DNA from 3 places in the Rapidithrix thailandica genome. Region 3 is predicted to be linked to each of the others. Evidence: riboswitches for the same ligand, from Rfam matches in the RefSeq annotation. Region 3 holds a riboswitch; each other region holds the start of a gene.
The links. Region 3 has a riboswitch for cobalamin ahead of AAG747_RS00435 (ABC transporter substrate-binding protein). Riboswitches for the same ligand answer to the same signal wherever they lie in the genome.
Positions count from the first base shown of each region.

Region 1: another riboswitch for cobalamin. It lies ahead of metE (5-methyltetrahydropteroyltriglutamate--homocysteine S-methyltransferase); the one in region 3 lies ahead of AAG747_RS00435 (ABC transporter substrate-binding protein).
Region 2: another riboswitch for cobalamin. It lies ahead of AAG747_RS03800 (DUF5074 domain-containing protein); the one in region 3 lies ahead of AAG747_RS00435 (ABC transporter substrate-binding protein).

Region 1 covers NZ_JBDKWZ010000012.1:118,369-120,636, forward strand. The annotation lists gene AAG747_RS19750 (endonuclease/exonuclease/phosphatase family protein) at 1-688, shown strand, start outside; cobalamin riboswitch at 898-1,105, shown strand; gene metE (5-methyltetrahydropteroyltriglutamate--homocysteine S-methyltransferase) at 1,295-2,268, shown strand, end outside.
Region 2 covers NZ_JBDKWZ010000002.1:81,185-83,452, reverse strand. The annotation lists gene AAG747_RS03805 (PepSY-associated TM helix domain-containing protein) at 1-622, shown strand, start outside; cobalamin riboswitch at 724-908, shown strand; gene AAG747_RS03800 (DUF5074 domain-containing protein) at 1,123-2,268, shown strand, end outside.
Region 3 covers NZ_JBDKWZ010000001.1:139,542-141,809, forward strand. The annotation lists gene AAG747_RS00435 (ABC transporter substrate-binding protein) at 1-979, opposite strand, end outside; cobalamin riboswitch at 1,109-1,324, opposite strand; gene AAG747_RS00440 (sugar phosphate isomerase/epimerase family protein) at 1,632-2,268, opposite strand, start outside.

The DNA.
Region 1 (2,268 bases), on a different contig from region 3:
TAACATCTACCATGGCGAAACGATGAAAGGCGACTTTGACTTGGATTATCTTGCCGAAACCATCGAACAACATCAACCTGACTTGGTGGCCATGCAAGAAGTGGATTTTAAAACCCAAAGGGCCAAAGGTATGGACCTGGTAACAGAATTAGGCTACCGGTTAAAAATGCAAGGTGTATTTGGAAAAGCAATGAGTTTTGACGGAGGAGAATACGGAGAAGGAGTGTTATCTAAATTTTCTTTTGCCAAAACCCAGAACTTTGCTTTAAGCTGTTCTGAAGGAAAGGAGCCCCGGGCAGCCCTCGCCGTATGGATACAATTGCCTGCCGGTGACACGATTTGCTTTGTAGGCACTCACCTTGACCACACAAAAGACCCCGCGGACCGGATTACGCAAGCCAAAGAGCTAAACCAACTGTTTGCCAACCCTCAATACCCTACGGTGTTAGCCGGAGATTTAAATGCTTCCCCAGACAGCAAACCCATTAAAACCTTAAAAAAACAATGGAAACTGACAAGTGGTAAAAATCCGGAACCCACGTATTCAGTCGAAAACCCCCGGGTCAAAATTGATTATATCATGACGCACAAAAACCACAAATGGAAAGTAATCGAAACGCAGGTTATTAAAGACAAAATTGCCTCTGACCACTGTGGCTATGTAGTAACCTTAGAATTAGAGGATTGAGGGATGAATGGGTTGAAGGATAGAAGAGTTGAGGGATTGGGGGGAATATAAAGATATTTAACAAAAACGTCTCCTCTCTCTTTTGGGAGTAGGGAATGAGTGAGTGGTGAGTGAGTGAGATGGGGAATGAGTGAGAGGGATTTTTGAGCCCTGTCGTTATTAGTGATGATGGATTCCTTTTAACTGTAAAAAAATTTCCTACCTTTGTTGCTTCAAATGCCGTTATTGGTTTCCGCGAAAGCGGGATTAAAAAGGAACCATGTGAAAATCATGGGCTGACGCGCAACTGTAAATCCGGTTCCGGAACACTTCCGGAGTCAACACCTCTGGTCAATGAGCCACTGTCTTTCTCTCAAAGATGGGAAGGCGGCCAGATGACGGATAAGCCAGGAGACTTGCCAATTACGATATGACAATGCTTTCGCGATTTGAAGTTTTTTGTCAGGCAGTATAACCTTATTCTCTTTCCTTCACAAAGTGGCTTGTGCAAGTGCATTTTGTGCCTTCTCCATACGGAAAGCAGTTGGGGTATATCCTACCTACGCACTCAATCAAGAAAGCATACTTCTAATTATTTTTTATTTCATTTTTAAACATTCATGAAGTATGCTAAAGAACAATTTAGGTTACCCGCGTATTGGCGCTAAGCGCGAACTCAAAAAAGCTTGTGAACACTTCTGGGCAGGAAAAATCTCTGAAAAAGATTTGCTCCTTACCGCCAAAAACCTTCGAAAACTCAATTGGCTTACTCAACAGGAAGCAGGCATTGACTTAATCCCTTCCAACGACTTTTCATTCTATGACCAAGTCTTGGATATGTCATTGATGTTGGGCGCTACTCCCGAGCGTTTTGCTTCACTGGCTAACGATCCGCTTACCTTGTACTTTGCCATGGCACGTGGCTATCAACAAGACGGACTAGACCTCAAAGCTTTGGAAATGACCAAATGGTTTGATACCAACTATCACTATTTGGTGCCGGAGTTTACCGCCAACCAATCTTTTGAATTGTTTTCTACGAAAGCAGTGGATGAATTTTTAGAGAGTAAAGCTTTAGGCATTCATACCAAACCTGTATTGATTGGCCCTGTGTCGTATTTACTGTTGGGCAAAGAGAAGGAAGAGGGTTTTCACCGCTTGGATTTGCTGGACCGTCTTTTACCGGTTTACAAAGAATTACTGACCCGTTTGAGTGAGCAAGGAGCCACTTGGGTACAATTGGATGAGCCTTACCTGACGGCTCATTTGGACCCCAGCACCAAATTCGCCTATCAGAAGGCATATAAAACTCTCCGGGATGCGTTTCCGGAGTTAAAGATTTTACTGGCTAGCTACTTTGCCGAATTAGACGACCCGGAATTTACCGCACAACTTCCGGTATGCGCCATACACCTCGACTTAGTCAGAGCTCCACAACAGTTGGAGGCCGTCCTTCATCACCTTCCAAAAGAAACTTCCCTTTCTTTAGGAGTGATCGATGGAAGAAATATATGGAAGCCCGATTATCAAAAAGTACAAGCGATTGTCAATAAAGTGTTGAAGAAAATTGATGAACAACGCATCCTATTGGCACCCTCTTG
Region 2 (2,268 bases), on a different contig from region 3:
AGGATTAAAAGTAAAGACCAATGGCAATTGGAAAAGGTTAAATCACGACCTGCACAATACCTTGGGCTTTTATACCTTTCCTCTTTTATTAGTCATGTGCCTTACCGGGCTCTGTTGGTCTTTCGGATGGTACCGCGATGGCTTAAGTTCCGTCATGGGAGCCAAAGTATTTGGCGGACGGGGAGCCAAGCCTACACAGATAGAACAAGTAGTCCCTGACACTCCTGCCCGCTCCGTTGCTCAATTAATACAGTTGACCGATGAGCACCTTCCCTATACAGGGGATTACAACATCTACCTTCCCTCCGATCCCCAATCGGCAGCAGTCGTTTACAAATACCAAACCGGCTTTTTTGCCTTATCCGCTTACGACAAAGCGGAATTCAACCCCTACAATGGACACTTATTAAAACTCGATAAATTTTCAGACAAAGCGCTTAACGAAAAAATCGTTGCTACAATCAAGCCTTTGCATACCGGAGAAATTTTCGGCACATTCAGTAAGATCCTGTACTTTATTTCCTGCCTGATCGCCACTTCTCTTCCCGTCACGGGAACGATCATCTGGATCAACAAGCTGAAAAAGAAGGCTGCCAAAAAGAAAAAAGCAGTAGTCAGCTAATTCGCTGAACTTATCCAATTAACTTTTAGGTACGACCCATTGCTTTGCGATGGGTTGTCTTTTTATATCGGCCTTTATATTTATTTTTCAGAATTCTTCCTCTACCTTTGCAGAGCGAAGGCACCCGAAAGGGTTTAATAGGGAATCTTGGTGAAAATCCGGAACTGTCCCCGCAGCTGTAAGCTTCATTCCACTGTCGGTCCATATGCCATTGTCTATCCTAAAAAGATGAGAAGGCGACCTACAGGAAGTAAGTCAGAAGACCTGCCTTTTACTTGAAACAATGCCATTACCTTCGGGAGTTAAGGTAGAAAGCAACTTGGCTTTTTCAGTTTTTCATCCAAAGTATCCGGTGATGCTTGTCTGTTTCTTTGAAAAAAAGAGACAACAGCCCCCGGGCTCTGGCTCGACTCTGCCTTGCTGCAAACCACCTCCCTCCTTTCCGGTAATCAGTTGTTTCGCTTATTCAAAAATTTAACACTTTAATAATTTCAACAAAAATGAGTAAGCTTTACAAAAGCAGTTGGAAATGGCTTTGCCTCTTTGTCTTCTTAGGACTGGCCATTAGTTGTAAGGAAGAGGAGGATGTAGTGCCTCAACCTTCGTCTGTCAAGATTGTGCTTCCGGAAAATAGTAGCGCCTTCTTCCCCGGAGAGGAAATCAACTTTGTGGGAGATGCCTTGAATGCCCAAAGTTTTTCCTGGACGGCCAATGGAGAAGAGTTTTCCAAGGAAAAATATGCAACCCACACATTTGACGAAGTGGGTAATTATGACATTGTATTTTCAGCCAACAGTGCAAGTGGTACGCAAACCGTTTCCACCAAAATTGAAATTGTCAACGGTGTCAAAGTCAACGGGTTTGGTGTAAGCGGGGAAATTTTTGCCGGAGAGCAACTCTCACTTACTGCGGAATTGCAAGACCGTTATCTGGATGACTACCAATGGGCACTTAATGGAGAGCCTGTAGCAGAAGGGATGACCTTTGAAAAGATATTTGCCAAACCCGGTACACATACCCTTACATTTACGGCTAGTAACGCTACCCGGAGTTCAACGTATGAATTAACCCTCAAGGTTGAAGCCCGCTTCCTTTTTACAGACGGTGCTTTTATTGTCAATGAAGGAAACATGTCGAATGAGATGGGAACCGTTTCTTTCCTTCCCCAAGACGGAGCCTTAATTACCAATGCTTACCGGCAAGTAAACCCCGGAAGAACTCTTGGCAACGTTACTCAATCAATTGGTTTTTATGCTGACAAGGCCTATTTCATTTCTCAAAACGGCCCTAACTATATTACCGTAGCCGATGCCGGGACTTTAGTAGCCGTTGACTCCGTGACAGAAACCCAAGTATCCTTAAGCTGGCCCACACATATTGCTGTTGTGGATGAGCAAAAAGGATACATCCGGGATAACAACGGAGTGCATATCGTCAACTTTGCCGAACATACCCTTAGTGGTACGGTAGAAGGTGTGAGTGCAGCCAAGGATCAAATGTATATTGTCAATGACAAATTGATTACCTACAGCGGAAAGACTTTATACATCACGAATACCAGTACCGATGTACTGGAAGACCAAAAAGTATTTGAAGAAAATATCGGTACGGTAACCTTAGACAAATACGGGCACATATGGGTGGCA
Region 3 (2,268 bases):
AATAGACTTCTTGTTGTTGATAAGCCTGGAAGTCCGTGAAGCGTTCGTCCCGGGCTTGAAGTTCGGGAAGGCTTTGTACATTGGAAGTAATGATCCACTTATCGGCTTTTACTCCTACCGGGTACACAGCCTCAAAGTCCAACTGCATACTGCCCGTAGTACTGTCTTGTTGCCAAGGGTAGTTACCCGCAGCTTCCAACAATAACCGGCTCATAAAACTTTTGCCTCCGGGCATAAACCAAGTGCCTTTATAAGGGACACCACAAATGACGGTAGGGCTTTGCGGGGTATTTTCTACCAACTTTGCCAAACGCTGGTATTCCTCTTCTACTTTTTGAAATTTTTCATTGGCCAAAGCTTCTTTGTCAAGCAAGGCTGCCATCACCTTTACCCATTCGGCTTTTCCCAAGGCGGAGGTTTCCAGCCATTCGGCATTTAATACCACAGGAATGCCTGCTTCATTGATCATGCGATAGATCTCCAGTTGTGTTTCGCTCCATGAGGTAGCGATCATCACCTCGGGTTGTTGGGCAAACAATAGCTCTTGGTTGATGGAAACAGAATTGCCAAAGCTTTGTATGTTTCCGCTTTGTAAGGCTTGAAGCAAGGTGGAATCATAAAAATATTCACCGCAGGTAACCGTGTGAATGGCATCGGTGGCCTCCAAAAAGCTGCATAGGGATGCATGGGTAGTCGATGTCAAGGCTATTTTTTCTACCGGAGTCCGGATAATGGTACTTTGCTCTTTGTTGATTCCTTCCGGAAGAGTTTCCCCTTTGGCAATGAGGTAATAAACCAACGTGTCTCCTTTGTAAAAGACCTGAAGTTTTTTGAACTTCTTATGATAGGTCAATTTAAAATTTTGAGCATGTTGTACGGTGGTAAGCGGAGTGACGGTAGCCGTGGCAGGCTCCTGAGAAACCATCGTATTTGTTTCCTCTTTGCGCTGAGAGTGGCAGGCAAAAAGTGAAACAAGCATGAAAAGGCTTGAGAAGAAGCAAAGATAGCTTTGTACAGCCTTGCTCCTTTGCAGTTGTCTTTTGTTTGTCTTCATAAGATTAAAATGCTTTTATCCCCGAAAGCTAGCAGCAATTCCTGAAGGAAAAACTCCTGAACTATATAAAAGGCAGGTCTTCTGGCTTCCCTGTTCTCGGCCGCCTTCCCATCCGGTAGGATAGTGGCTGGTATGGCCGGAAATTTTGGTCAGGTATATCTTTATTTCCTGACCTGATAGGGTTACAGCAGCGAGGACTGCACCGGATTTTCACCGGTTTCCCTTTTCATCTTCTTTGTTAGGAGAAGAACCTTCTTATGCACAAAGGTAAGAACTTTCCTAAATTGTTGCCTTTCCGTGTGTAAACTTTAGCAGTAAAAGACTTAGAACCGGAAACTCAAAGCGCTTTTGTATTTTGACTTACTAGCTACCAGAGCCCTGCCCCGTTACCTGTGTGAAAAGTAACTATGTATGTTTGGAGAAAAAACTTAACGATCGTTCGGATAGGGAAAAGCAAACGTATATCGGAGTGCTTTCGTCAGAGGGGTTATTCCTTTAAGGTTTAAACCGGAGGTTCGAATAGGTGCGAACGACAAGGCCCGGAGTAAACCTTAAAGGAAGAAAATATGATATGTTTTTAACTAAATACTTCTCTGAACAACTCAATGCTCTTTTTAACTCCTGAATCCGGTGCTTCTTTCCCTTCAAATTCCAGGGAAATATAACCGGAGTAGTTTGCCGATTTCAGCATGTTGGCGATGCGTTGATAGTCCAGGTCGAGGGTGTACCATTCCCCTTCGCCATAGTAGGTTTTCGCTTGAATGAAATTGGCTTTTTTTACTATCTTTTCCAACTTGGTATACGGGTCTTCCAAAAAATTCCCCGTATCCATCAGTAAGCCCAACCAAGGGGAATTAATCTCATTGACAATGCGCAACAGGCCTTCAGGGGTGCGGGTGAGTCCCCAGTGGTTTTCCAATGCCAGCATTACTCCGCATTCTTCGGCTTTGGGCAAGCATTTTTGAATGCTGTCAATGCACCAGTTAAAGCCATCTTCTTCGGTATACCCTTCCAATACGGGTTCCTCTCCCCGTTGGGCCATCAGGTCGTCAAAGGATTTAATGGTATTCCACCGCCCTGAGTTGAGCCGGATACAGGGAATCCCCATTTTATAAGCGAGCTCAATACAGTGCAATGTATGGTCAATGTTTTTTTGCCTGACGGCAGGGTCCGGATCTACAAAATCCTGGTGAATCGAAAGGCAGATGAGGTCA